3 regions of the Streptomyces sp. NBC_00158 genome follow, and region 2 is predicted to be linked to each of the others. Evidence: riboswitches for the same ligand, from Rfam matches in the RefSeq annotation. Region 2 holds a riboswitch; each other region holds the start of a gene.
The links. A riboswitch is a leader RNA that binds a small molecule or an ion and turns the genes downstream of it on or off. The one in region 2 is predicted to bind cyclic di-AMP.

Region 1 (9,676 bases), 740 kb from region 2:
GGCTCGCTGAACGGCACCACCAGCTTCGAGCGCACCAACTACTTCGAGACGATGCCGGCCCACCAGCTGGAGCTCGCCCTGTGGCTGGAGGCGGACCGCATGGGCTCGCTGCTGGCCGCCCTGGACGACGAGTCCATGGAGAACCAGCGCGACGTCGTCAAGAACGAGCGCCGCCAGCGGTACGACAACGTCCCGTACGGCACCGCGTTCGAGAAGCTGACCGCCCTCGCCTACCCGGAGGGCCACCCGTACCACCACACCCCGATCGGCTCGATGGCCGACCTGGACGCCGCCTCCCTGGAGGACGCGCGCAACTTCTTCCGTACGTACTACGCGCCCAACAACGCCGTCCTGTCGGTCGTGGGCGACATCGACCCGGAGCGCACCCTCGCCTGGGTCGAGAAGTACTTCGGCACCATCCCGGCGCACGACGGCAAGCAGCCGCCGCGCGACGGCTCGCTCCCCGAGGTCATGGGCGGGCAGCTGCGCGAGGAGATCGTCGAGGAGGTCCCGGCGCGCGCGCTGATGGCCGCCTACCGCCTGCCGCACGACGGCACCCGCGAGTGCGACGCCGCCGACGTGGCGCTGACCGTGCTGGGCGGCGGCGAGTCCTCCCGCCTGCACAACCGCCTGGTACGCCGTGACCAGACGGCCGTGGCGGCCGGGTTCGGCATGCTGCGCCTGGCCGGTGCGCCCTCGCTGGGCTGGCTGGACGTCAAGACCTCCAGCGGCGTGGAGGTGCCCGCCATCGAGGCGGCCGTCGACGAGGAGCTCGCGCGGTTCGCCGCCGAGGGCCCGACGACCGAGGAGATGGAGCGCGCGCAGGCGCAGCTGGAGCGCGAGTGGCTGGACCGGCTGAGCACGGTGGCCGGCCGCGCGGACGAACTGTGCCGCTTCGCGGTGCTGTTCGGCGACCCCCAGCTCGCCCTGACCGCCGTCCAGCGGGTGCTGGACGTCACCGCCGAGGAGGTGCAGGCCGTGGCCGCGGCCCGGCTGCGCCCCGACAACCGCGCGGTACTGGTCTACGAGCCGCTGGCCGGCGCCGAGGCCCACGAGACCGAGCAGCACGACGAGAACGAGGGGGCGGAGCAGTGAGCGACACCGCAGCCGTCACGATGACCTTCCACCCGCGGCCGCAGGCCGGCGAGGCGAAGCCGTGGGCCTTCCCGGCCCCGGAGCGCTCCACGCTCCCCAACGGCCTGACCCTGCTGCGCTGCCACCGCCCCGGCCAGCAGGTGGTGGCGGTCGAGGTCAACCTCGCCGCGCCGCTGGACGCCGAGCCCGAGGGTCTCGACGGGGTGGCCACCATCATGGCCCGCGCCCTGTCGGAGGGCACCGACAAGCACTCCGCCGAGGAGTTCGCCGCCGAGCTGGAGCGCTGCGGCGCCACCCTCGACGCGCACGCCGACCACCCGGGTCTGCGGGTCTCCCTGGAGGTTCCGGCCTCCCGGCTGCCCAAGGCGCTCGCCCTGCTCGCCGAGGCCCTGAGCGCGCCCGCCTTCGCCGACGGCGAGGTCGACCGCCTGGTGCGCAACCGGCTCGACGAGATCCCGCACGAGCTGGCCAATCCGCAGCGCCGCGCCGCCAAGGAGCTCTCCAAGGAGCTGTTCCCGGCCACGCTGCGCATGTCCCGCCCGCGCCAGGGCACCGAGGAGACGGTCGCGCGGATCGACTCCGGGGCCGTACGCGCCTTCTACGAGGCCCACGTACGCCCCTCCACCGCCACCGCGGTGGTCGTCGGCGACCTGACCGGCATCGACCTGGACGCCCTGTTGGCGGACACCCTGGGCGCCTGGACCGGCGACACCGCCGCGGCCCGCCCCGTCCAGCCGGTGACGGCCGACGACACGGGCCGCGTGGTCATCGTGGACCGGCCGGGCGCCGTCCAGACGCAGCTGCTGATCGGCCGGATCGGGCCGGACCGGCACGACATCGTCTGGGCCCCGCAGGTGCTCGGCACCTATTGCCTCGGCGGCACCCTCACGTCCCGCCTGGACAAGGTGCTGCGCGAGGAGAAGGGCTACACCTACGGCGTGCGCGCCTTCGGGCAGGTGCTGCGTTCGACCGCCGACGGCAAGGGCGCCTCGATGCTCGCCATCAGCGGCTCGGTGGACACCCCCAACACGGGTCCGGCGCTGGAGGACCTGTGGAAGGTGCTGCGCACCCTCGCCGAGGGCGGACTGACCGACGCCGAGCGGGACGTGGCGGTGCAGAACCTGGTGGGCGTGGCCCCGCTGAAGTTCGAGACGGCCGCCTCCGTCGCCGGCACCCTGGCCGACCAGGTCGAGCAGGAGCTGCCGGACGACTACCAGGCGCGGCTGTACGCGCGGCTCGCCGAAACCGGTACGGCGGAGGCCACTTCGGCGGTCGTGAACGCCTTCCCGGTGGACCGTCTGGTCACCATCCTCGTGGGTGACGCGGCGCAGATCGAGGAGCCCGTCCTGGCCCTCGGCATCGGTGAGGTCACCGTCGTCTCCAACTGAGCGGCGCGAGGCCCGAGACGGGCCGGTGTCCGGCCCGTTTCCAGGGGGCTCCGGTGGAACGCCCACCGGAGCCCCCTTTGTCCGTTTAGTGGTGTGGTTGCAGGTATGCGGTGTGGCGTACGCAACAAAACCGCTCGTCTGTTTGGCGATTGACTGATGATCCGCCTAGCGTCGGCCGTGCTGTTCGTCAGTTTGTAACCGCCGCACCCGCGGCACCGGACAGCGATCGCCGAGTCCCCGTCAGGCGCGAGCCTGGGGAGCCGGGGACCCACATGCGTCCCTGGGGTGAATCGGACCCCCTCGCAAGAGGAGGCCCGTAGGAGACCTTCCTGCTCCGAACCCGTCAGCTAACCCGGTAGGCGAGAGGGAAGGAAAGGATCACCCCCTTCATGGCGTTTGGCAGTCGTGCCGCCGGTTCTGGTAAGCACCGTGGTTCCAGCCGTCTGAGCCGCAAGACCGCCGGCTTCGCCGGCGTCGCCGCCCTCGCCACCACGGGCGTGGTCGGCACCCTGGCCGCTCCGGCCTTCGCGGCGGACAACAGCAGCGCTCCGTCCATGGAGGACACCGGTCAGAACGCGATCGTCGTCGCCGACGGTCTGCAGGACGACATCGAGGTCCAGGCCGCGACGCAGCAGAGCGCCGCCGAGGCCGTGGCCGCGCAGGCCCAGGCCGAGGCCGAGGCGAAGACGCGGGCAGCCGAGGCCAAGCGCGCCGCCGAGGCCAAGGAGAAGGCCGAGCGCGAGGCCGCCGAGAAGGCCGCCAAGGAAGAGGCCCGCAAGCGCCTCAACACCTTCGTCTCCCCGATCGACGGTTCGTACGTCAGCACCCAGTACGGCGCGGGCGGCGGCATGTGGTCCTCCGGCAGCCACACGGGCATCGACTTCCACGCCGACTCCGGCACCTCCGTCCACGCCGTGGGCGCGGGCACCGTCGTCGAGGCCGGCTGGGGCGGCGCCTACGGCAACAACGTCGTGATCCGCCACAACGACGGCACGTACACCCAGTACGGGCACCTGGACTCGCTGAGCGTCTCCGCCGGCGAAACGGTCACCCCGGGCCAGCAGATCGGCCTGTCGGGCTCCACCGGCAACTCCAGCGGCCCGCACCTGCACTTCGAGGCCCGCACCGGCGCCACGTACGGCACGGACATCAACCCGCTGGCCTACCTGCGCAGCCACGGCGTGGGCATCTGACCCGCAGGCACACAGCACGCTTCACCGAAGAAGGCCCCGGCTCACAGAGCCGGGGCCTTCTCCGTATTTCCGCCCCTGTTTCCGGCCTTGTTCGCCGACCCGCTCGGAAATCCGTCGCCTGTTGCCATAGAGTCGCGGAACGGCCACGATAAACCGAACCGAAACCAGCGGAGGTCCGGCCTTGCGTATTCCGGCGCACGCGGTGTGCACAGCGATCCGCGACGATATCGTCTCCGGATTCTTCGGGCCGGGCGGCCGGCTGACCGAGGAGGTGCTGGCCCGCCGCTACGGGGTCTCGCGCGTGCCGGTCCGCGAGGCGCTGCGGACCCTGGAGTCCGAGGGCTTCGTCACCACGCGGCGGCACGCGGGCGCCTGCGTTGCCGAGCCGACCGAGCAGGAGGCCGCCGACCTCCTGGAGCTGCGGACGCTGCTGGAGCCGCTCGCCGCCTCCCGGGCCGCCCGCCGGCGTACCGACGGCCACCTGAAGGTGCTGCGCGGGCTGGTCAGGCTGGGCCGGGAACGGGCCGGGCGGGCCCAGGGGGAGGACCTGCGCGCCCTGGGGAGCTGGTTCCACGAGACGCTGGCCCAGGCCTCGGCCAGCCCGGGGCTGATCGCCCTGCTGACCCAGACCCGGCACAAGATCGCCTGGATGTACGCGGTCGAGGCCCCCGCGCAGCCCGCGGAGTGCTGGGCCGAGCGCGCCGCGATCGTGGACGCCGTCGCGCGCGGGGACGCGGAGCGGGCCAGGGCGCTGACCGCGCTGCACGCGCAGCGGTCGGCCGGGGCGCACCGGCCGCGGGTGAGGAATCCGCAACCTGCCGTAAACACGGCGAGCGCTCCGAATTAACAATTCCCGTATACAACGGAGGGATATCCCGGAACCGTCCGTCCCGGACGCCGGTGGAATTCCCGTCCGTTTTGCGCGACCGCGGCCCGGTCCCCTCACGCCGAATCCGAATTCCAGGATTTCCCGACCGGGTGCACCGACCGGATCCCCGAAGGGGAAAAGCGGAAGCCGCAGCCCCCGGGGTGGTGGGGACTGCGGCTTCCGGTCTACCGGACCCGAAGGGTCAGACGGTCTCGGGGAGCTCCTCGAGGCCCTCGGCGACCAGCTTCGCGAGGCGGTCGAGCGCGGCGTCCGCACCCTCGGCGTCGGAAGCCAGGACGATCTCCTCGCCGCCCTGGGCGCCCAGGCCCAGGACCGCCAGCATCGACGCGGCGTTGACGGGGTCGCCGCCGGCCTTCGCGATGGTCACCGGGACTCCGGAGGCGGTCGTCGCCCGGACGAAGATCGAGGCGGGACGAGCGTGCAGGCCCTCGGCCCAGCCGACGTTGACGCGGCGCTCTGCCATGGTGATGCCCTTCAGGTTCTACGGGTTGTCTAGACCAGTCTCTCACGCCGTCCGGAATGCTCGGACCGACCTTCGGCCCCTGTCCACTGCCGTTCGACCCTCCCCAGCTTGCACCGGTTCGCCCCGGTGCGCCGTCTTCGCCGCGCACGCGCCGGGCGGGCCGCCCACCGCACTCGCACACCTGGCCGGACCGCCCCTTAAGGTGGCCCCATGACCACCGCGTCGGACCCCTCGTACCCGGCCCACTGGGAAGCGGACGTCGTGCTGCGCGACGGCGGCACCGCCCGGATCCGCCCCATCACCACCGAGGACGCGGGCCGCCTGGTCAGCTTCTACGAACAGGTCTCGGACGAGTCGAAGTACTACCGCTTCTTCGCGCCCTACCCCCGTCTCTCGGACCGCGACGTCCGCCGCTTCACGCACCACGACTACGTCGACCGGGTCGGCCTCGCCGCGACCATCGGCGGTGAGTTCATCGGAACGGTCCGCTTCGACCGCATCGGCCCCGACGGACGCCCCGCCTCCGCCCCCGCCGACGAGGCCGAGGTCGCCTTCCTGGTCCAGGACGCCCACCAGGGCCGCGGGGTCGCCTCCGCCCTCCTGGAACACATCGGCGCGGTGGCCCGGGAACGCGGGATCCGCAGGTTCGCGGCCGAGGTGCTGCCCGCCAACACCAAGATGATCAAGGTGTTCACGGACGTCGGCTACCAGCAGAAGCGCAGCTTCGAGGACGGTTCCGTCCACCTCACCCTCGACCTCGAACCCACCGCCGAGTCCCTCGCCGTCCAGCGCGCCCGCGAGCAGCGCGCCGAGGCCCGCTCCGTCCAGCGCCTCCTCGCCCCCGGCTCCGTCGCGGTGATCGGCGCCAGCCGCTCCGGCGCGGGCGTGGGCGCCACCGCCCTGCGCAACCTGCGCGACGGCGGCTTCCGCGGCCACCTCTACGCCGTCAACGAGGCCCGCGCCCCCGGCATGGAGGGCGACCTCCTCGAAGGCGTACGGGCCTACCGCGGCCTCGCCGACATCGGCGCCCCCGTCGACCTCGCCGTGATCGCCGTCCCCGCCGACCGGGTGCCCGACGCCGTGGCCGCCTGCGGCGAGCACGGGGTGCAGGGGCTCGTGGTCCTGTCCGCCGGATACGGCGAGAGCGGCCCCGCCGGGCTCGCCCGCCAGCGCGAACTGGTGCGGCAGGTCCGCTCGTACGGGATGCGGCTCATCGGGCCCAACGCCTTCGGGGTGATCAACACCGCCCCGGAGGTGGAGCTGAACGCCTGCCTCGCCCCGGCCCCCGCCTCCGTCCGCGGCCCGATCGGCCTGTTCACCCAGTCCGGGGCCATCGGCATCGCCCTGCTGTCCGCCCTGCTGCGGCGCGGCGAGGGGCTGTCGTCCTTCGTCTCGGCCGGGAACCGGGCCGACGTCTCCGGCAACGACATCCTCCAGTACTGGTACGAGGACGAGGCCACCGAAGTCGCCCTGATGTACCTGGAAACCCTCGGCAACCCGCGCAAGTTCACCCGCCTCGCCCGCCGCACCGCCGCCGCCAAGCCCGTCGTCGTCGCCCTCGGCGGCCGCCACACCCCCGCCGGACACGTCGTCCCCGGCACCCGGCTCCCCGAGGCCACCGTCTCCGAGCTGCTCCGCCAGGCCGGCGTCATCCGCGTCGACACCGTCACCGAGCTGGTCGACGTCGGCCTGCTGCTGGCCGGGCAGCCGCTGCCGGCCGGGCCCAGGGTGGCCATCCTCGGCAACTCCGAGTCCCTCGGCGTCCTCACCTACGACGCCTGCCTGACCGAGGGACTGCGGCCACTGCCCCCGCTCGACCTGACGACCGCCGCCGGCCCCGCCGACTTCCGGGCCGCCCTGCGCGCCGCGCTCGCCTCCGACGACTGCGACGCCGTCGTCGTCACCGCCATCCCGTCCGTGAGCGACCGCCGGCTCGCCGACGACCTCGCGCAGGCGCTGCGGGAGGCCGTCGCCGAGGTCCCCGGCAAGCCCGTCGCCGTGGTCCACGTGGAACTCGGCGACCTCGTCGAAGCCCTGGCCGCCGCGGCCGGCGACACGCCCCCCGCCTCGCCCCCGCCGCCCGCCGAGGTCCCCGGCGGCGGCGCCCCGCACCCCCTGGACGGGGCCGGCCGGATCCCCGCCTACCCGGCCGCCGAGCGCGCCGTGAAGGCCGTCGCCGAAGCCGTGCGGTACGCCCGGTGGCGCCGGGACAACGCCGAGACCGGACAGGTCCCCGAGTACGAGGACATCGACGAGGCGGGTGCCGCCGCCCGGCTCGCCACCCTGCTCGCGGGAGTCGAGGAGGGGGCCGCGCTGACCCTGGACGAGGCCGACGCCCGCGAACTGCTGGCCCGCTACGGGATCCGGGTGCTGCCCACCCTCCCCGCCCCCGGCCCCGACGCCGCCGTCCGCGCCGCCCGGGTCCTGGGCTACCCGGTCGCCCTCAAGACCACCGCCCCGCACCTGCGCCACCGCGCCGACCTGGGCGGCGTACGCCTCGACCTCACCACCGAGGCCGAGCTCAGGCGCTCGTACGAGGAGCTCACCGAAGCCTTCGGCAAGCCGGCCGAGCTGCAGCCCGTGGTGCAGGCCATGGCCCCGCGCGGAGTGGACACCGTCGTCCGCGCCACCGTCGACCCCGCCGCCGGAGCCGTCCTCTCCTTCGGCCTCGCCGGGGTCCCCTCCGAGCTGCTCGGCGACACCGCCCACGGCCTGGTCCCGGCCACCGACCGGGACACCGCCGCCCTGATCCGCTCCATCCGCGCCGCCCCGCTGCTCTTCGGCTGGCGCGGCAGCGACCCCGTCGACACCCCCGCCCTGGAGGAGCTGCTGCTGCGGCTGTCCCGCCTGCTGGACGACCACCCGGAAGTGACCGGGATCTCGCTGGAGCCGGTCGTCGTCGCCACCGAGGGCCTCTCCGTCCTCAGCGCCACCGTCCGGGTGGCCCACCCGCCCGCCCGGACCGACCTCGGCCCGCGCACGCTGCCGAGCTACTGAGCGCACGGCAGGCAGGGGGAGCCCGTACGGGCCTTAGGATGGACCTCATGGCGAAATCCGGTACGACGACCCAGGGACTGCGCGCGGCCATCGAGCGCAGCGGCTACTACCCGGCCCTCGTGGCCGAGGCGGTGGAGGCCGCGGTGGGCGGCGAGCCGATCTCGTCGTACCTGGTCCACCAGGAGACCACCTTCGACTCCAACGAGGTGCGCCGGCACGTCACCGTGCTGGTCCTGACCGGAAACCGGTTCATCGTCAGCCACACCGACGAGCAGGCCGCCGACGCCGGGTCGCCGTCCCCGTACGCGACCACCTCCACCGAGTCGGTGAAGCTCTCCAGCATCTCCTCCGTGGTGCTCAGCCGCGTCGTCGCCAACCCGGAGTCGTACACGCCCGGCCAGCTGCCCCGCGAGGTCGTCCTGACCATCGGCTGGGGAGCGGTCTCGCGCATCGACCTGGAGCCCGCCGCCTGCGGCGACCAGAACTGCGACGCCGACCACGGCTACACCGGCAACTCCACCGCCGACGACCTGAGCCTGCGCGTCAGCGAGGCCGGCGACGGCCCCGAGACGGTGCGCCAGGCGCTGGTCTTCGCGCAGGCGCTCAGCGAGGCGACGGCGGCAACCTCCGGTCCCGCCCGCTGATGTCCTACTCCGTACCGTCGAACTGGCAGGACGAGCCGGAACCGCTCGACCTCGCGGGCGCCCCGGTCCCGCAGTACGGCTCCGGCTCCCTCGCCGACCTGCTGCCGACCCTCGCGGCCGGCCAGGGCGTACCCGGCCTCACCGCCGGGATCACCGAGCTGGCGCCGGCCGACCGGAACTGCGTGTTCCTGGTCGACGGCATGGGCTGGGAGCAGATCAAGGCCCACCCGGACGAGGCCCCGTTCCTCACCTCCCTCCTCGCGAGCTCGCGAGGAGGCACCGGCCTGCCGATCACCTCCGGCTTCCCGGCGACCACGGCCACCTCCCTCGCCTCCGTCGGCACCGGCCTGCCCCCCGCCCGGCACGGCCTGCCCGGCTACGCCGTGCGCAACCCGGCCTCCGGCGAGCTGATGAACCAGCTCCGCTGGCACCCGTGGACCCCGCCGAAGCCCTGGCAGCCGTACCCGACGGTGTTCCAGCTCGCCGACGCCGCCGGGGTGCACACCGCGCAGGTGTCCGCGCCGAACTTCCAGACCACCCCGCTCACCAAGATCGCGCTCAGCGGCGGCACCTTCCACGGCCGGATGACCGGCGAGGAGCGGATGGACCTCGCGGCGATCCAGCTCGCGGGCGGCGAACGCTCCCTCGTGTACACGTACTTCAGCGAACTCGACGGCGCCGGCCACCGGCACGGCGTGGACTCCGACGCCTGGCGCGGCCAGCTCATGTACGTCGACCGGCTCGTGCAGCGCCTCGCGGAGCAGCTGCCGCCGCGCACCGCCCTGTACGTCACCTCCGACCACGGCATGGTCGACGTGCCCTTCGACGAGGACTCCCGGATCGACTTCGACGAGGACTGGGAGCTGGGCGCGGGCGTGGCCCTGCTCGGCGGCGAGGGCCGGGCCCGGCACGTCTACGCGGTGCCGGGTGCCGAGGCCGACGTGCTGACCGTGTGGCGCGAGGTGCTCGGCGACCGGTTCTGGGTCGCGAGCCGCGAAGAGGCCCTG
Region 2 (9,676 bases):
AGCAGCTTTTCGGAGGCGGGGAACCGCCCGTGCGTCGTGTCGTTCATCAGATCTCCAGTGATTGGGTGCGGCGCCGTCTCAACCGCGGATCGACGGGCGCAGCCGCCCGATGGCGGCGGGGTACCGTTCGGCGATCCGGTCGGCGCTGGCGAGGGACTGGTCCCGGAAGTCGAATCCGGGCGCCACGATCTCGCTGATCAGCCCGTGGGAGACGTCTTCCGGCAGGCGGCTGGACTTCCACCAGCCGCCCGGGCAGGTGAAGACCAGGACCTGACCGGCTGCCGCGTCCTCCCCCATGACCACCTCGTGCACCTCGCCGTCGGGCGAGAGCATCAGGTACTGGATGGGCCCGCCCGAGTTCAGGAAGTGGGTGATGTGGGCTCTGTTGAGGTGCAGGTATCCGACCGGTGAGTCCCGGTCGAGCAGGTAGTGGATGGTGTTCGCCAGCGGTCGCCGCCCCCGGGGCGTCTCCAGGCCGGCGGTGGACTCGTAGTACTGGCGGAAGTAGCCGCCCTCGACATGGGGGGTGAGCCCGAGGAGCTCGTGCAACGGCTGCCCGTCCGACCCGGCCCGCCGCCCGTCCCGCTGCTCCGCCTCCCCAGCCGTGGGCGGCCGGGGAGCCGCCGGCTGCGTGCCCTCCCCGAAGGCGATGCCCGGGACGACGGCCTCGCTCCAGAGCCCGGCCTCCCCCTCCAGCAGTTCCAGGGCGTACCACTGGCCGCCGCGCACGGTCAGCTGGAACGGCTCGTCCGGGGACGGGTGACCGCCGAGCGGGCGGGCGGTCGGCCGCCCCCGCCCGTCGCTGGTCCACAGCCGCAGCACGGTGTCCGGCCCGTGCGGCGGATGGCGCACGAGTACGGTGTCCGCGTCCGTGCGCCGCCAGCCGGTGCGGGGGCGGTCGGCGTCCAGCAGCCGGGTGCGGAACGCCATGACCCGCTGGTCCAGGAGGCTCCCGTCGTAGAAGTCGTGCCCGCCGGGAGCACTCGCCCAGCCTCCGTCGGCGCAGGGCTCCAGGCCCAGCCACCGGGTCAGGTCATCGGTTCGAGACATGCGTGAGACACCCCACATCCATCAGTAGCGGTACGAGTCCGGCTTGTACGGGCCGCCCACCGGTACGCCGAGGTACTCGGCCTGCGCTTCGCTCAGGGGGGTCAGCTCGGCCCCCAGCGCGTCCAGGTGGAGCAGGGCGACCTTCTCGTCGAGGTGCTTGGGCAGGGCGTGCACGCCGAGCGGGTAGCTGCGGACGCCGGTGTACAGCTCGACCTGCGCGAGGACCTGGTTGGCGAAGGAGCTCGACATCACGAAACTCGGGTGTCCGGTCGCGTTGCCCAGGTTCAGCAACCGCCCCTCGGACAGCACGATCAGGGAGTGCCCGTCCTCGAACGTCCACTCGTCCACCTGCGGCTTGATCGTCTCCCGCTGGACGCCGGGCACCGCGGCCAGCTGCGCGAGGTCGATCTCGCCCTCCGCGTGGCCCATGTTCCCGACGATCGCCTGGTGCTTCATGCGCGCGAGGTGCCCGGCGGTGAGGACGTGCCGGCTGCCCGTCGTGGTCACCACGATGTCGGCGCGCTCCACCACGGAGTCCAGCGTCGCGACCTGGTAGCCGTCCATGGCGGCCTGGAGCGCGCAGATCGGGTCGATCTCGGTGACCACCACGCGCGCGCCCTGGCCGCGCAGCGCCGCCGCACAGCCCTTGCCCACGTCCCCGTAACCGCACACCACCGCCGTCTTGCCGCCGATCAGGACGTCGGTGGCCCGGTTGATGCCGTCGATCAGGGAGTGCCGGCAGCCGTAGATGTTGTCGAACTTCGACTTCGTCACCGAGTCGTTGACGCTGATCGCGGGGAAGAGCAGGGACCCCGACGCGGCCAGCCGGCGCAGCCGGTGGGCGCCCGTGGTGGTCTCCTCGGTGACCCCGCGGATACCCGCGGCCATGGCGCTCCACCGGCCCGGTGCGGTGGTCTGGACAGCGGCCAGCAGCCGCAGCAGGGCCGTGTCCATCTCGTCGTCGTCCGGCCCGGCGGCGGGAACGGCGCCCGCCCGCTCGTACGCGACGCCCTGATGGAGCAGCAGGGTGGAACCGGCCGCGTCGTCGAGGAGCATGTTCGGCCCCGAACCGTCGGGCCAGCACAGCGCGCGTTCGACGCACCACCAGAACTCCTCGGCGCTCTGGCCCTTCCAGGCGAACACCGGAACGCCCGGCCGGTCGTCGCGGCCGCCTCCGGGACCCACCGCGACGGCGGCCGCCGCCGCGTCCTGGGTCGAGAGCACGTTGGATCCGGCCCAGCGCACCTGCGCGCCCAGCGCGACCAGCGTCTCGATCAGCACCGCGGTCTGGACCGTCATGTGCAGCGTTCCGGTGATCCGGGCTCCGGACAGCGGCGCCTGCCCCGCGTACTGCTCCCGCAGTGCCATCAGCCCCGGCATCTCGTTCTCCGCCAGGCGGATTTCGGTGCGGCCGCGGAATGCCAGGGACAGGTCCGCCACCCGCTGGTCCGGGCCCGCGCCTCTTTCACCGAGGGGTGCACGCGGCATTGCGTCCAGGGCCGACTGCGCGGTCGACTGCGCGCTCTCGCTCGTTGCCGAGGTCATGGGTGGCATTTCCCCTCTTCTGTGGTCATCTCCTGGAGCGTCACTCCGGGACCACCCGGGCTCAAGGGGTTTCCCGTTGCCCGATGGAACTGGCAACCGGCCGGAGCGTGCGAGCCCCTGGAAATCGCCACGCCCCACCGGAAAATGCGCGGGGCATGCGGCACCGGTGGCGTTTCCGTGTTTCCGGATCTGGACAACCCCTTGGCCCCGGAGCGGGGCATCGGGAATGCTCGTTGCAGAGAGAACGCCGCTACCGGAATTCCCCGGGCAGTGGTCTTCTCACCGGATATGGAGAGGGGGATTCGAAATGCGCAACCACGCCGTGGGCCTCCGCCCGCGCCTGGACAAGGTCAAGTCCGGCCGCTGAGCCGCACTCTGATCCTTCGGCGAGTGCCGTGAGCCCCGGCCCACGGCACTCGCCGACATGCGTTCCTTGAATCACGAGGTGAATACCAGTCATGCCAGTCGATCCCAAGCCGTTCCTCACCCGCCCCACCGGCTGCCTGTTCGTGTTGTCCGGGCCTTCGGGCACGGGGAAGACCTCACTGGCGCGCGCCATGGCCGAGTCCGATCCGACGCTGGTCACCACCCGGTCCGTGACCACGCGCCGGCCCCGGCCCGGAGCCGGCGAGGAACACTACGACCACGTCTCCCGTGACGAGTTCCTCAAGATGGCCGGCAACGGCGAGTTCGCGCAGTGGATCCACCCGTCCTTCGACGAGTACTACGGCACCCTGCGCGCTCCCCTTGAGGAGGCGCTCGGCCGGGGCCAGGACCTGCTTCTCGACTACTGCCCCGAGGGCTACCTGAACCTCCGGCGCTGCTTCCCGGAACAGACCGTCGGCATCTTCGTCATGGCCCCCAGCGTGGAAATGATGGACCGGCGGCTCGCGGGCCGGGGCAGTGAGAACGAGGAGGAGCGGGAGCTGCGGCACACGATGGCGCTGCGCGACTTCAACTTCGTGGCGGAGCACGCCTACCACGTCGTCAACGACGACTTCGAGGAGGCGCTGGGCACCCTGCTGGCGATCCGCCGGGCGGAGAAGGCCCGGCTCGCTCACCAGGGCCTGGCGCTGGGGGCGTACGCACGCCACGCCGAGCCGACGCTGCTGCGCTACTACTGACCCCTGCGGGCCGGCCCTGCGCGCCGGGGCCGCCCCGCAGCCGCTGCTTCCGGTCGGCGGGGGTGGCGGCCGAGCGCCGGGCCGTCCTGTCGTCGTACGCGGGATCCGCGTACGCACGACGACAGGACGGCCCGCTCGCGCTCCTGCGGGGTCAGCGCTCTCCCGCGAGGTCCAGGTCACCCGCCCGGGGCCCGCTCGGCGCCGGGCCCGCCGGGTCCGCCGGCTTCGGGTCGCGCCAGGGGCGGGCGATGGGGGTGGAGACCGGGCGCCACCAGGGGTCGACGGGCAGCTTGCCGGCGGGCTCGAAGGGCTCGCCGGGGCGCGGGGCGGCGATGCGCTGGCCCGCGTCCCCGGCGGCGTCGAGCGTCCAGTCGGCGGGTTCGGCCCAGGCGTGGAAGGCCAGGTTGAAGGTGCCCCAGTGGATCGGGAGCAGCGTCCCCGCCGGAGCCCCGCCCTGGAGGTCGAGGTGGGCCCGCAGGCCCTCCTCGGGGGTCATGTGGATGTCGGGCCAGTACTCCGAGTACGCGCCGATCTGGATCATCGTGGCGTCGAACGGGCCGTGCTCGGCGCCGATCTCCTTGAAGCCCGGGAAGTAGCCGGTGTCGCCGCTGTGGAAGATCCGGTGCCCGCCGCCGCTGACCACCCAGGAGGCCCACAGCGTGAACTGCTGGTTGCGCAGGCCCCGGCCGCAGAAGTGCCGGGCGGGGGTTGCGGTGAGGGTGAGTCCGGCGACCTCGGTGGCCTCGTTCCAGTCGAGTTCGCGCAGCCGGTCCGGGGAGACGCCCCAGCGCTCCAGGTGCGCGCCGACGCCGAGGGGGACGGCGAAGACCGTGTCCGTGCCGGCCAGCGCCTTGATCGTGGGGAGGTCGAGGTGGTCGTAGTGGTCGTGGGAGATCACGACGACGTCGACGGCGCCCAGCGAGGCCAGCGGGACCGGGACGGGGTGGAGCCGCTTGGGTCCGGCGAAGGGGAACGGGGAGCAGCGGTCGCCCCAGACGGGGTCGAAGAGGACGCGGCGGCCGTCGATCTCCGCGAGCACGCTGGAGTGGCCCATCCAGGTCAGGCGCAGTCCGCTCGCCGGCGGCTTGGCCAGGTCGGCGAGGGTGGTCGGGTGTACGGGGACGGAGGCGGCCGGGCTGCGCCGGGCCCGCTGCTCCTTGTGGAAGTAGATCTTGGCGAACTCCGCCATCGATCCGGAAGGTCTGGTCCGGGCCCCGACCGGGTTCCGGAAGACGCCGTCGGCGAAGTTCGGCGAGCGCAGGATCCGCTCCAGCCGTGCGCCGGACGGGTCCGCGCCGAAGGCTTCGGGCCGCAGGGCGCGCAGCCGGGGACGCAGGGGAAGGGAGCCGGTCAAGGCGCCTCCTGGGAAGGTGCAGGATGGGACGGTCGTACGTCTACGACCATCCCAACGCACACCGGCCCCGGAGGATTCCGCCGCGCGGTGTCGTGAGCGCCACCCGGGGCTTCCCCTCCCCCGCCCGGGGCCGCTACAGCGGCAGCAGGTCCGGGCGCTTGGCCTCGACGTGGTCGCCGGAGGACTCGCCGCGCAGCCGGCGGCCGATCCACGGCACGAGGTGCTCGCGCGCCCACTGGATGTTGTCGCGGGTCACGTCCACCGAGCCGCGCGGCGGGACGGGCGGCCAGGGCTGGTCCGGGTCGGCCGGCACCTCGTAACCGAGGACCTGTGCGGCGCGCAGGGCGACGCGGGTGTGGCCCTCGGGCGAGAGGTGGAGGCGGTCGCCGTCCCAGGCCCGGCGGTCCTGGACGGTCTTGAGGGACCAGAGGTCGAGGACGGGGCAGTCGTAGCGGTCGGCGATGGCGCGGACGTGCACGTTGTACGTCGCGATCTTGCCGCGCAGGTGCTTGAGGACCGGTACGCCCCGCGTGTCGAAGCCGGTCGTGATCATCACGAGGCCCACGGAGGCCTTGAGGTCGGCGAGGGCCGCCTCGAACCGCTCCGCGACGTCGTCCGGGTCGCTGCCGGGGCGGATGATGTCGTTTCCGCCCGCGCAGAAGGTGACGAGGTCGGGTGCGAGTTCCTTGGCTCTCGGGATCTGGTCGGCCACGATCTGGTCGAGTACTTTGCCCCGCACGGCCAGATTCGCGTACCGGAAGTCGTGCTCGTCGCGCTGATCGGCCAGGAGCACGGCGAGCCGGTCCGCCCAGCCAAGATAGGAATCCCCGGGTCCCGGGTCCCCCACGCCTTCGGTGAAGCTGTCCCCGATCGCCGCGTACGAGCCGATGGTCTTCAGTGTCGTCTTCGTCGCTGCCACAGGAAGACATCCTTCACCTTGGCAACCAACCTACGCCAACGTAATGAGGGGTTGACGGACCGTGATCTATACCACGCGGGGGATAAGGAATAAGTACACGTGGGGCCGGGACCCCCCTCGGGTCCCGGCCCCACGCGTGTTCTCGTGCCGACGGCGGGTGCCGTCAGATGCTCACGCCCTTGGAGCGGAGGTAGCCGAGCGGGTCGATGTCGGAGCCGTAGGACGGGCCCGTGCGGATCTCGAAGTGGAGGTGCGGGCCGGTCACGTTGCCGGTCGCGCCGGAGAGGCCGATGGTCTGTCCGCCGGTGACGCTCTGGCCCGCGGAGACGGAGAGCGAGGAGAGGTGGCCGTACTGGGAGTACTTGCCGTCGGCGTGCTTGATGACGACCTGGTTGCCGTACGCGCCGCCCCAGCCTGCGGAAACCACGGTGCCCGCGCCGACGGCCCGGACGGTGGTGCCGGTGCTCGCGATGAAGTCGACGCCGGTGTGGTAGCCGGAGGACCACATGGCGCCGCTCACGCGGTACTGGGTGGAGACGCCGCCGGCGACGGGGGAGGTGAAACCGGCGGCGGTGGCGGGCGCGGCTGGCGCGGCGGCCTTCTCGCTCTTGGCGGCGGCGCCGGAGCCCTGGGCGGCCGCGCCGCCGGAGGTGCGGGAGGGCTTGCCGGCGGTGGTCTTGCCCGTGCCCTTGGGTGCCCGGGCCTTGTCGCCCAGGTCCTCGGAGCCGGACGGAGTACCGCTGGAGGATCCCTCGGCCGGGGCCGCAGGGGCCTTCGGGGCGGGGGCGGCGTCCCGGCCGCCGACGAGGGTCAGCTTCAGGCCGGGGTGGATGAGGGACGGGTCCTCGCCGACGGCCTCGTGGTTGTCGGCGTACAGCTGCTCCCAGCCGCCCTCGATGTGGCGCTCGGCGGCGATCTTGGAGAGGTAGTCGCCCGGCACGACGGTGTAGGAGGTCGGCGCGGCGGCGGGGGCCGCGGCGGCGGACCCGGCGGCCGGGGCCGCGGCGCGGAGGGCCCCCGGGGCCTGCGCGCCCTGCGCGGGGACGGACGCGGCCTGGGGGGCGGCCGGGGCGGCGTTGGCGCCGGCGGCCCCCATCAGGGGGAGCGCGAGGGCCGCTCCGCCGGTCCCGGCGACGGCGAAGCCGCGGGATATCGAACGGGACTTCGGACGGCGATGCTTACCCTTTCCGGGCATGGCGAATTCCTCTCCGGCGCCTGCGAGGTGAGCTGTCGGGTTCGGACTGGAGATGTCCGGCCGTACGTGCTGGGCACGGTTTCGGCTTCACCCCTAGCTGCGCCGGAGAAGATCCGGAACAGCGGCCTACCTGGTTCCCCCGCTCCTGCCGCGCGCGATGGTCGGGTGCGGTTCCCGGGCGGCGGCAGGATTAGGCGGTCCACCCGGATCGATCGCGAAGGTAATCGAGCGGGGCACCGGGCAACAAGCCGCGAATTCCCTGACGGATTCGCAGATATGGGGGATCAACGGAATTCCGGTCACCCTGCGTCCATTCCGCACCATCAACAACCGCCCCCACAAGGCAATTCGGATTCCGCGATCAGGCACGCACGGTCACCGTATGATCTGGCTCACGGGGCCCGGCCCGATCTCGCCTCCACATATGGCAAGTTGTTCCCAACCAGACCAATTCGGACACCACGGACCCACGCGGAGGAGTACACGTGACCCAGCAGATACCCCAGCCCCTTCCGGCCCGGCCCGAGCCCGGCGCGGAGCTGACCGGAGTGCGCAACTTCCGCGACGTGGGCGGCCTGCCGACCACGGACGGACGGAGGGTCAGGCCGGGACGACTGTTTCGAAGCGGACATCTGGCGCATGCCACCGAAACCGATGCAGAGTTCCTCGGCTCGCTGGGGCTGCACACCGTCTTCGACTTCCGCAACGGAGCGGACCAGGCCCTGGAGGGCCCGGACGTCGAACTGCCGGGCGTGCGCAACGTGAACATCCCGCTGACGGACCCGGCCGACGGCCGCGAGTTCTGGAAGATGGTCCGCGACGGCCGGCTGGAGCAGCTCCGCGGCCTCCTCGGCGAGGGCCGGGCCGCCGCCCGCATGACGGACTCGTACCGGACGATCATCCGCACCCGCACCGCCGAACACGGCCGCGTCGTGCACGCCCTCGCGCGGGACAGCGTGCCGGCGCTGATGCACTGCGCCGCCGGCAAGGACCGGGCCGGGCTGTCGGTCGCGGTGACCCTGCTCGCGCTGGGCGTGGAGCGCGAGGCGATCGTGGCGGACTACCTGGAGTCCAACGCCCCGCACAACCGCTACCGGGTGCGCCGGGGCAGCGACGAGCCCGAGTCCCGCTCCCCCGAGGTGATGGAGCTGCTGGCTCCGCTGTTCGACGCCCGGGCGGAGTACCTGTTCGCGGCCTTCGCCGTCATCGACGAGCAGTGGGGCGGGGTGGAGCCCTACCTCTCGGAGGGTCTCGCGCTCGCGCCCGAGTCGCTGGAGCGGCTGCGGGACCGGCTCCTGGAGGGCTGACCCGCGAGGGCTGCCCGGACGGCCGGAGGGGACCCGCCAGGGCCCCTCCGGCGCCGTCGCGCCCGCGCCTCAGCGGTTGCCGACCGCCTGTTTGACCAGGGTCCGGCCGAAGTCCCACATCAGCCCGCCCCCGCCGTGCGCCTCGTCCATGACCTCCTGGAAGGCCCCGAGGAACCGCTCCACGTCCGCCTCGTCGACGATCAGCGGCGGGATCAGCTTGATGACCTCCAGGTGGTCCCCGGAGACCTGCGTGAGGATCCGGTGCCGGCGCAGCAGAGGCACCACGACCATCTGGGCGAACAGGCCCTTGCGGGCCGCCTGGAGCATCGCCCACCGGCTGCGCAGCCCCAGGGAGGTGGGCCTGCCGAACTCGATGCCGATCATCAGTCCGCGTCCGCGCACCTCGTGCAGCAGCTCGTACCGGTCCACGAGCGCCGCCAGGCGCCCGCGCAGCAGGTCGCCCGTCGCCCGGGCGTTGGCCACCACCCGCTCGTCCTCCATGACGGACAGGACCGCCAGCCCGGCCGCCATCGCCTGGGCGTTGGAACCGAAACTGGCGGAGTGCACCAGCACCCGGTCCATGGACGAGTAGACCTTCTGGAAGATCCAGTCCTTGCCCAGGGTCGCGCCGACGGGCACGTACCCGCCGGAGAGGGCCTTGGCCACGCACACCAGGTCCGGTTCCACGCCCGGCTCGTGCTGGTACGCGTAGAAGTCCCCGGTCCGTCCGAGGCCGGTCTGCACCTCGTCGGCGATCAGGAGGGCCTTGTGCCGGTGCAGCAGCTCCTGCGCGGCCCGCAGGAACCCGGGCGGGGCGGCGTGCACCCCCTTGCCCTGGACCGGCTCGACCACGAAGGCGGCCACGTCCCCGCGCGCGAGTTCGCGTTCCAGGGCCGCGAGGTCCCCGAGGGCGATCTTCGTGTCGGGGAGCAGCGGGGCGAACCCGTCGCGGAAGCCGCCTTCACCGTTGACCGACAGGGAGCCGGTTGTCAGCCCGTGGAAGGCGTGGTCGCAGTAGAGGATCCTGGGCCGCCCGGTGGCGTACCGGGCGAATTTCAGGGCGGTCTCCACCGCCTCGGTTCCGCTGTTGCCGAAGAAGACGCGGTCGAGGTGCGGGCTGTAGGACAGCAGCTTCTCGGCCAGCAGTCCGGGCAGCGGCTGGCAGTCGAAGCGGGTCAGGTC
Region 3 (9,676 bases), 3.5 Mb from region 2:
GCCCCGGGGCGAGGGCATCGGGTACGAGCTGCTGGAGCTGGCGGCGCGCGCCGAGGCGTCGGGGACCGATCCGGAGACGGCGCTGCGTGCGGCGGCCCGGGTCTACCGGGACGCGATCCGGGCGGCCGAGGGCGTCGAAGACACGGCCTAGTCCCGCGGGGCGCGGGCCGAGGGGTCGTGCCAGTGCGGGGACGGGCGGTGCAGGAACCACTCGCCGAAGCCCAGGGGGCGGGTGCGCTGGGAGCCGGCGACGGGGACGGCGTCGTGGAAGAGGCGGTCGGGGCGGGCGCCCAGCTCCTGGAGGAGGTGGGAGGTCTCCTCGAGGAACAGGGCCGGTCCGCTGAGGTAGACGTCCTGTTCCCGCCAGAGCGCGCGGTTGCCGAGGGCGGTGGCCAGCCGGTCGGTGGCCTGGTTGCGGTGCTGCCCGGGGGCGGGGGTGATGTAGGTGACGCCGAGCCAGCGGCAGGCCGCGGCGTGCCGGTCGATCAGGGGCCGGTCGTAGAGGTGCGCGGAGTCCCGTGCGACCACGAAGAGGCGTACGTCGTGGCCGGGAGGGTGCTGGAGGAGTTCCTCCAGCAGGGCGCGGACGGGCGCCCAGCCGGTGCCGGCGGCGATGAGGGTGAGGGGGCGGTCCTCGCGGCGCAGGGTGAGGCGGCCGCCGGGGGCGCCGAGGCGCAGCACTTCGCCGGGCAGGACGTCGCGGACCAGGGCGGTGCTGAGCCGGCCGCCTTCGATGCGGCTGACGTGCAGGTCGACGGTGCCGTCGGGGCGGGGGGCGTTGCCGAGGGAGTAGGTGCGCCAGGTGGTGGGGACGCGGGCGCTGCTCACGCTGACGTACTGGCCGGGCCGGTAGGTCAGCGGGGTGCGCGGTGCGAGGGTCAGTACGCCGATGTCCTCGCCGTACTGGAGGTGGCGCACCACCTCGGCCTCCCACCAGGGGGGTTCGTCGCTGTCGGCGGCGCCGGCCGTCATGGCGTCGGCGATGAGCTGGTAGGCCTCGTACCAGGCCTTCTCGACGGCCGGGGTCCAGGCGTCGCCGGAGGTCTGGGCGAGGGCGGCGACCAGGCTGGTGCCGACGGCCGCGTAGTGCTCGGGGCCGACGAGGAACTTGCGGTGGTCGCGTCCGAGGTCGCGTAGATAGGGGACGAGGGTCTCGGCCTCCAGGTGGGCGACGACATGGGTGAGCGCGGCGAAGAGCCGGTCGCGCTGGCGTTCCATGTCCTCGGCGGAGGCCGGGAAGAGTTCGCGGAGCCCGGGGTTGTGCCAGAAGAGGTGGGAGTAGAAGTACTTGACCGCGTGCTCGGCCCTTCTCTCCACCACCGCGAAACTGCTTTTCAAGATCCTCACATCCACAGAACCGAAAGTAGGAATGTCGCAGAACCCGGCGTCAAGTGATGTCCGATCTGCGGACAGCCGCGACGAAGCGGCCATAAGGGATGGCCGGTGGCGAGCCGGGATACGGTCGACGGGTGCACGATCAGACCTCCGCCGCCCAGCCCGATCCTTCCCTCCCGGAGATGCCGACGCTCTTCGACTGGGAGTTCGCGACCGACCCGTACCCGGCCTACGCCTGGCTGCGCGAGAACTCGCCGGTGCACCGCACCCGGCTGCCCAGCGGGGTCGAGGCGTGGCTGGTGACCCGGTACGCCGACGCCCGCCAGGCCCTCGCGGACCAGCGGCTGTCCAAGAACCCGGCGCACCACGCGGAGCCGGCGCACGCCAAGGGCAAGACCGGGATCCCGGGGGAGCGCAAGGCGGAGCTGATGACGCACCTGCTGAACATCGACCCGCCGGACCACACCCGGCTGCGGCGGCTGGTGTCGAAGGCGTTCACCCCTCGGCGCGTGGCGGAGTTCACCCCGCGCGTCCAGGAGCTGACCGACCACCTGATCGACCGGTTCGCGGCCAAGGGGGAGGCGGACCTCATCCACGAGTTCGCGTTCCCGCTCCCCATCTACGCCATCTGCGAGATGCTCGGCGTACCGCGCGAGGACCAGGACGACTTCCGCGACTGGGCCGGGATGATGATCCGGCACGGCGGCGGGCCGCGCGGCGGGGTCGCCCGCTCGGTGAAGCAGATGCGCACCTATCTCGGGGAACTCATCCACCGCAAGCGGGATGATCTGGGCAATGACCTCATTTCAGATCTGATCCGGGCAAGTGATCACGGAGACCATCTGACGGAGGCCGAGGCCACGGCGATGGCCTTCATCCTGCTCTTCGCCGGCTTCGAGACGACCGTGAACCTCATCGGCAACGGCATCCACTCCCTCTTCATGAACCCGGACCAGCGCGAGCGGCTCCAGGCCTCCCTCGCCGCCGGGGAGAGCGCGCTGCTGGAGACCGGCGTCGAGGAACTGCTGCGCTACGACGGCCCCGTGGAGCTCGCCACCTGGCGGTTCGCCACCCGGCCGCTGGCCCTCGGCGGGCAGGACGTCGCGGCGGGGGACCCCGTACTGGTGGTCCTCGCGGCGGCCGACCGCGATCCGGAGCGGTTCGCCGAGCCGGACACCCTGGACCTCTCCCGGAGTGACAATCAGCACCTCGGGTACGGCCACGGGATCCACTACTGCCTCGGCGCCCCGCTCGCCCGTCTCGAAGGGCAGACGGCACTCGGAACTTTGCTGAAGCGTCTGCCGGATCTGGAACTTGCGATTCCCCCTACTGACCTGCGCTGGCGCGGCGGACTCATCATGAGGGGCCTGCGCACCCTCCCCGTCCGCTTCACAGTCCCGAACGAATGAGGCCGCGAGCGAAGCGCGACTGACCGGAAGTCAGCCTGGAAGCCGGTCCGGAAGTCGCTCCCCCGTCGAACTTGTGACATCCGTTCGAAGGCGGCTAGGTTCTGCCGTTACCCCGCCGTTATGCGAAAGGTGCAGTCTCATGCTTCCCGGGAACGGCCGCCACAGACGCCCCCGCCAGGTACCCGCGATCGTCGTCACCGCAGGAGTCACCGGCTCCGCGCTGGCCATGCCGCTGCTCGCCGCCACAGGTGCGAACGCGGCCGACACCGCCACGTGGGACAAGGTCGCCGACTGCGAGAGCGGCGGCACCTGGAGCGCGAACTCCGGCAGCGGCGCCTACGGCGGCCTGCAGTTCACCCTGGAGCAGTGGCGCAACGCCGGCGGCCTCGCGTACGCGGAGCGCCCCGACCTCGCCAGCCGCTCCCAGCAGATCGCGGTCGCCGAGCGGGTGCTGGCCTCCCAGGGCCCCCAGGCGTGGCCGCTGTGCTCCGCCTCGGCCGGACTGACCCAGCAGGGCCCCGCCCCCGAGGTGGACCCCGGTGACAAGCTGGAGCCCGGGCCCGTCGCGCCGACCAAGGGCCGCCCCGACGGCTCGGTGCCGAACGCGGGCAAGGGCAAGCCCTCCACGGACTTCGGGGCCCCGACCCCGGCGCCGAACACCCCGTCCAACCCGAGCGGGCTGCCGGACTACCCGCTGGGCCCCTCCAGCGGACTGCCCGTCATGCCCGCGCCGGACTTCACGGTCCAGCCCACGACGCCCGGCACGGCCACGCCCACCCCGGGCACGCCCACCCCGGGCACGCCCACGCCGACGGCGCCGGGCACCCCGACCGCTCCGGGCGTCACCCCGACGGCCCCGGCCACCCCCGGCGCCACCCCCACCCCGGGCGTCACGCCCACCGCCCCGGCCACCCCGGGCGACCCGACGGCCACCCCGTCCGCCGGGGCGACCGACGGCTCGGGCAAGCACCGCGGCCCGGCCGCCATCGAGGTGCCGGCGGCACCTGGCACGGCGTCAGTGCCCGCCGGGGAGCCCGTCTACACCGTGAAGCCGGGCGACAGCCTTTCGGACATTGCGAAGGCCAAGGGCGTCAAGGGCGGTTGGGACGAGCTCTACAAGGCCAACGAGCAGGTCATCGGTGGGGACGCGGACCTCATCAAGCCCGGACAGAACCTGGATCTAACCAAGAAATAGAGGGCAGTTCGGGCATCCATTAAGAGTTGAATGTCCGTTATCGCCAAATGAGACATGCATCTCTTCCGGACAACTGGCGTGTCTCGTTCCGGAACTGTTGCAAACCCGCCTCTCACCTGCACAAACGTGCTCCCGAGAGAGGCAAGTAGGCCGGTTTCTCCCCAAAATCACACGTTGAACATCGGGGAGAGACCTGTCTACCTTCTGAATCGCTCGCCACCGCGGGCTCCTTCGACCGCATCGCCGAATCCTGCCGGCGGACGGAGGGAACAGTCGTCGCGCAAGCGCCGAAGGCAGGAGCGGGGGAACCAAGGTAGGCGCCGGGAAAGGCCGTTGAGAGACGGCCCGCGTACCGGCTAGGGGTGAAGACACGCGCCGCGCCGCGTGACCGGGCAACTCATCCGCCCGAACCCGACAGCTCACCTCGAAGGCGTCGGTGAGGAGAACTCCATGCTGCTTTCCGGCAAGGGCAAGCACCGCCGCGGCTCCAAGGCCGTCCGCATCGTCACGCTCGCCGGTGTCGCCGGTGTCGCCGTCGCGGCCCCGCTGATGGCCGCCGGCACCGCCAGCGCCGCCACCGCGGCCGAGTGGGACAAGGTCGCCGCCTGCGAGTCCGGCGGCAACTGGTCCATCAACACCGGCAACGGCTACTACGGCGGTCTGCAGTTCTCCGCCTCCACCTGGGCCGCGTACGGCGGCAAGGCGTACGCCTCGCAGGCCAACCAGGCCACCAAGGGCCAGCAGATAGCCATCGCCGAGAAGGTCCTCAAGGGCCAGGGCAAGGGCGCCTGGCCGCACTGCGGCGTCGGCCTGTCCAACTCCTCGTACAACGGCGGCGGTTCCACCACCCCGTCGAAGCCCGCTCCGGCCAAGCCGGCCCCGGCCAAGCCCGCTCCGGCCAAGCCGGCCCCGGCGAAGCCCGCTCCGGCCAAGCCCGCCCCGGCGAAGCCGTCCACCTCGACGACCGAGACCAAGGGCTCCGGCAACGGCTCGGGCAACTGGACCCCGGCCAAGCCGTCGACCGGCACCCCGGCGACCGGTGGCACCTACACGGTCAAGGACGGCGACACCCTCGGCACCATCGCCGACGCCAACAAGGTCAAGGGCGGCTGGGAGAAGCTCTTCGAGCTCAACAAGGACACCGTCTCCGACGCCGACCTGATCTACCCGGGCCAGAAGCTGAAGCTCGCCTGAACGTCCGCGTAACACTCGCGGCACCCCGCAGCATCCCCACCGCCCGGCGCGTATCCCCCCACGCGCCGGGCGGCGGCGTGTCGTCCTCCAGTGCCCGCATTCCGGAACCGGAGCGCCGACCTCCGCCGTCTCCTCTCTCGTCAGGCACGCGAATTCAGGGGCCCTATGTCCCGGAAGGCGGGTATTCGGCCCCTTTTTCGTCCCAGGACCCGGGCGGTCGGGCAGCCCACACCCCGGAGCCGGTTAGGCTCTAGTCGGCAGGGCCGTCCCACGGCCCACACGCCACCGCACACCCAGCGTCACATCCCAGAAGGAGATGCTCGTGCCGTCCATCGACGTCGTCGTAGCCCGGGAAATCCTGGACTCCCGAGGCAACCCCACGGTCGAGGTCGAGGTGGGCCTCGACGACGGCAGCACCGGCCGTGCTGCCGTTCCGTCCGGCGCCTCCACCGGTGCCTTCGAGGCCATCGAGCTCCGTGACGGTGACCCCAACCGTTACATGGGCAAGGGCGTGGAGAAGGCCGTCCTCGCCGTCATCGAGCAGATCGGGCCGGAGCTCGTCGGCTACGACGCCACCGAGCAGCGCCTGATCGACCAGGCCATGTTCGACCTCGACGCCACCGACAACAAGGGCTCGCTCGGCGCCAACGCCATCCTCGGCGTCTCCCTCGCCGTCGCGCACGCCGCGTCCGAGGCCTCGGACCTGCCGCTGTTCCGCTACCTCGGCGGCCCGAACGCGCACCTGCTGCCCGTTCCGATGATGAACATCCTCAACGGTGGGTCGCACGCCGACTCCAACGTGGACATCCAGGAGTTCATGATCGCCCCGATCGGCGCGGAGTCCTTCTCCGAGGCGCTGCGCTGGGGTGCCGAGGTCTACCACACCCTCAAGAAGGTCCTGCACAACAAGGGCCTCTCCACCGGCCTGGGCGACGAGGGCGGCTTCGCCCCGAACCTGGAGTCCAACCGCGCCGCGCTCGACCTCATCATCGAGGCCATCAAGCAGGCCGGCTACACCCCGGGCAAGGACATCGCGCTCGCGCTCGACGTCGCCGCGTCCGAGTTCTACAAGGACGGCAAGTACGAGTTCGAGGGCCAGTCCCGCTCGGCCGCCGAGATGACGGACTACTACGCCGAGCTCGTCGAGGCGTACCCGCTCGTCTCCATCGAGGACCCGCTCTTCGAGGACGACTGGGCCGGCTGGAAGACCATCACCGACCGCCTGGGCTCCAAGGTCCAGATCGTCGGCGACGACCTCTTCGTCACCAACCCCGAGCGCCTCGCCCGCGGCATCGAGGAGGGCTCCGCGAACGCCCTGCTCGTGAAGGTGAACCAGATCGGTTCCCTGACCGAGACCCTCGACGCCGTCGAGATGGCCCAGCGCAACGGCTTCAAGTGCATGATGTCGCACCGCTCCGGTGAGACCGAGGACGTCACCATCGCCGACCTCGCCGTCGCCGTGAACTGCGGTCAGATCAAGACCGGCGCCCCGGCCCGCTCGGACCGCGTCGCCAAGTACAACCAGCTGCTGCGCATCGAGGAGATCCTCGACGACGCGGCCGTGTACGCCGGCCGCAGCGCCTTCCCGCGCTTCAAGGGCTAATCGCGCTCAGCCTCCGTACGTCCCCGCACTCGGTCCCGTACCGTGTGCGGGGACGTATTGCGTAGTGCGCGCACAGGGGAGGCGGGGCCATGGCCGGGAACCGGGATCGGTTCTCCACCTTCTCGACGGCGACCCGGCTCAAGCAGCTCGGCGAACGGACCGCGGCCCACGTCTACCGCTCGCAGTCCCGCCGGCACATCCGCCGCAGCCGGCTCACCGGCCGCGCGGCACTGCTGGTCCTCGTCCTCTGTACGCTGGTCGTCGCCCTCGCGTATCCGATGCGCCAGTACGTCTCCCAGCGCTCGGAGATCACGGACCAGCAGCGGGCCGCGGACACCGCGCGCAAGCGCCTCGAACAGCTCCGCGACGAGAAGGCCCGCTGGCAGGACCCCGCCTACGCGGAGCAGCAGGCGCGCAAGCACCTGCACTTCCTGCGCCCGGGGGAGATCGGCTACATCATGACCGACCCCGGGGCCGCGGCCCCGGACCACCGCCGCGGCGGCCAGGACGGTTCCGACCGCCCCTGGTACTCCAACGTCTGGGACGGCGTTGACAAGGCCGACCGCCCCGGCGAATGACCCACTGACCCACCCATCACGCACGACCGAACGAAGAGACTTCCTCCAGGCATGCAGACGCCCCCGCCCCAGACCGACCGGACCGAGCCGACCGACGCGGACATCGAGGCGTTCGAGCAGCAGCTCGGCCGCCCCCCGCGCGGGCTGCGCGCCATCGCGCACCGCTGCCCCTGCGGTCAGCCGGACGTCGTCGAGACCGCACCCCGGCTGCCCGACGGCACGCCCTTCCCGACGCTGTACTACCTGACGTGCCCGCGCGCGGCCTCCGCGATCGGCACGCTGGAGGCCAACGGCGTGATGAAGGAGATGCAGGCCCGGCTCGCCGAGGACCCGGAGCTCGCCGCCGCGTACCAGAAGGCGCACGAGGACTACATCCAGCGCCGCGACGCCATCGAGGTGCTCCAGGGCTTCCCGAGCGCGGGCGGCATGCCGGACCGGGTCAAGTGCCTGCACGTGCTGGTGGGCCACTCGCTGGCCGCCGGCCCCGGGGTGAACCCGTTCGGCGACGAGGCGCTGGCCATGCTGCCGGAGTGGTGGGCCAAGGGCGCCTGCGTCACCCCGTGCGGGGAGAAGAAGGAAGAGGAGAGCGGGGAGGGAACCGCGTGACCCGGGTCGCGGGCATCGACTGCGGTACCAACTCCATCCGCCTCCTGGTCGCCGACTGCGACCCGGCCACCGGCGAGCTCGTCGAGCTCGACCGGCGGATGATCGTCGTCCGGCTCGGCCAGGGCGTGGACAAGACCGGCCGGCTGGCCCCGGAGGCGCTGGAGCGCACCTTCGCGGCCTGCCGCGAGTACGCCGGGGTGATCAAGGAGTTCGGTGCCGAGCGGGTGCGGTTCGTGGCCACCTCGGCCTCCCGTGACGCGGAGAACCGGGACGAGTTCGTCCGGGGCGTGCTGGACGCCCTCGGCGTCGAGCCCGAGGTGATCTCCGGCGACCAGGAGGCGGAGTTCTCCTTCACGGGCGCCACCAAGGAGCTCGTCGCCCACGAGCTCCTCCAGACTCCGTCCGGGGGGACCCCCATGGAGCGCCCGTTCCTGGTGGTGGACATCGGCGGCGGCTCGACCGAGTTCGTCGTCGGCGAGGACCACGTGCGCGCGGCCCGCTCGGTCGACGTGGGCTGCGTCCGGATGACCGAGCGCCACCTGCTGGTGGACGGCGAGGTCACCGACCCGCCGACCGCGGCGCAGATCGCCGCCATGCGGGCCGACATCGAGGCGGCCCTGGACCTGGCCGCCGAGACGGTGCCGCTGGCGCAGGCCCGCACCCTGGTGGGCCTCGCGGGCTCGGTGACCACGGTCGCCGCGATCGCGCTCGGGCTGGACGAGTACGACTCGTCGGCGATCCACCACTCCCGGATCTCCTACGAGCAGGTGCGCGGGATCAGCGAGCGCATGCTGACCGCCACCCACGCCGAGCGCGCCGCCATCCCCGTGATGCACCCGGGGCGGGTCGACGTGATCGGCGCGGGGGCCCTGGTGCTGCTCGCGATCATGGAGCGCGTCGGCGCCACCGAGGTCGTGGTCTCCGAGCACGACATCCTGGACGGCATCGCCTGGTCCGTCGCCTGACCCGGCACGGCACCACGAGGGCCCCCGCCCGGCGGGGGCCCTCGTCGTTCCCGCCCGTTCCCGGGTCCGGGCGGGGCCCCTCCGGGTAGCCTCGAATCCATGATCGACAACTCCGCCCCCGCCGACGCGCTCCGCGCCGTGATCGCGGACCTCGCGGCCGTCCCGGACCCCGTGGAACGGGCCCGGGCGCTGGCGGCGGTCCTGGACGCCGTCCCCGGTTTCCAGGCGGAGCTCCGGGCGGCCAGGCAGGCCGCCGTCATCGAGCTGCGGGCCACCCGGTCCCTGGCCGAGGTGGCCGCGGCCCTCGGCATCTCCGTGCCGCGCGTCTCCCAGATCGCCTCCGGCGTCAGCCGCAGCGCGAAGAAGTGACTCCGGCTACTTGCCCTTGGCCAGCTGGTCCACCCTCGGTATGGACAGCCCCAGCAGTTCTCCCACCTCCCTGAGGGTGCGCCCGTGGCGCAGTTCGAGTACCGCGGCGGTCCGGGCCTGCCGCGCGGAGCGCACGGCGTGGGGGAGGAGGTCGTCGGAGAGCAGGCGTGCCGCGCGCTCGCGCTCCAGCGGGTCCTGGATGCCGTCGAGGTGGGCGAGGGCGGCGCCGATGTGCTCGGCCATGAGGGCGCGCAGCTCCGTGAGGCGCGCTTCCAGGGTGTCCTTTTCGATCATGGAACCAGCGTACGAGCGGGCCGGGTCCCAGCGGTCCGCTTCGGCGATCCCGCCTCGACCGGATCCCGTCCGGGCGTGCAGCGGGCGTCGTGCGGGCGTCCGGCCGGAGTCGGACCGCTGAACATCGT

Region 1: another riboswitch for cyclic di-AMP. It lies ahead of OG553_RS07410 (M23 family metallopeptidase); the one in region 2 lies ahead of OG553_RS04195 (LysM peptidoglycan-binding domain-containing M23 family metallopeptidase).
Region 3: another riboswitch for cyclic di-AMP. It lies ahead of OG553_RS20420 (transglycosylase family protein); the one in region 2 lies ahead of OG553_RS04195 (LysM peptidoglycan-binding domain-containing M23 family metallopeptidase).

What each region holds. Positions count from the first base shown of each region.
Region 1 covers NZ_CP108161.1:1,657,304-1,666,979, reverse strand. The annotation lists gene OG553_RS07420 (M16 family metallopeptidase) at 1-1,095, shown strand, start outside; gene OG553_RS07415 (M16 family metallopeptidase) at 1,116-2,483, shown strand; cyclic di-AMP (ydaO/yuaA leader) riboswitch at 2,701-2,860, shown strand; gene OG553_RS07410 (M23 family metallopeptidase) at 2,873-3,676, shown strand; gene OG553_RS07405 (GntR family transcriptional regulator) at 3,858-4,523, shown strand; gene OG553_RS07400 (HPr family phosphocarrier protein) at 4,747-5,028, opposite strand; gene OG553_RS07395 (GNAT family N-acetyltransferase) at 5,239-8,025, shown strand; gene OG553_RS07390 (DUF5998 family protein) at 8,073-8,669, shown strand; gene OG553_RS07385 (alkaline phosphatase family protein) at 8,669-9,676, shown strand, end outside.
Region 2 covers NZ_CP108161.1:920,254-929,929, forward strand. The annotation lists gene OG553_RS04165 (aminotransferase class III-fold pyridoxal phosphate-dependent enzyme) at 1-47, opposite strand, end outside; gene OG553_RS04170 (cupin domain-containing protein) at 79-1,050, opposite strand; gene ahcY (adenosylhomocysteinase) at 1,072-2,538, opposite strand; gene OG553_RS04180 (guanylate kinase) at 3,054-3,719, shown strand; gene OG553_RS04185 (MBL fold metallo-hydrolase) at 3,871-5,073, opposite strand; gene OG553_RS04190 (SGNH/GDSL hydrolase family protein) at 5,207-5,992, opposite strand; gene OG553_RS04195 (LysM peptidoglycan-binding domain-containing M23 family metallopeptidase) at 6,156-7,187, opposite strand; cyclic di-AMP (ydaO/yuaA leader) riboswitch at 7,192-7,394, opposite strand; gene OG553_RS04200 (tyrosine-protein phosphatase) at 7,673-8,494, shown strand; gene OG553_RS04205 (aspartate aminotransferase family protein) at 8,564-9,676, opposite strand, start outside.
Region 3 covers NZ_CP108161.1:4,411,178-4,420,853, forward strand. The annotation lists gene OG553_RS20400 (nucleoside triphosphate pyrophosphohydrolase) at 1-151, shown strand, start outside; gene OG553_RS20405 (globin domain-containing protein) at 148-1,320, opposite strand; gene OG553_RS20410 (cytochrome P450) at 1,518-2,744, shown strand; gene OG553_RS20415 (transglycosylase family protein) at 2,884-3,939, shown strand; cyclic di-AMP (ydaO/yuaA leader) riboswitch at 4,215-4,387, shown strand; gene OG553_RS20420 (transglycosylase family protein) at 4,390-5,133, shown strand; gene eno (phosphopyruvate hydratase) at 5,450-6,736, shown strand; gene OG553_RS20430 (septum formation initiator family protein) at 6,826-7,314, shown strand; gene OG553_RS20435 (DUF501 domain-containing protein) at 7,366-7,920, shown strand; gene OG553_RS20440 (exopolyphosphatase) at 7,917-8,885, shown strand; gene OG553_RS20445 (RNA polymerase subunit sigma-70) at 8,985-9,254, shown strand; gene OG553_RS20450 (hypothetical protein) at 9,261-9,548, opposite strand.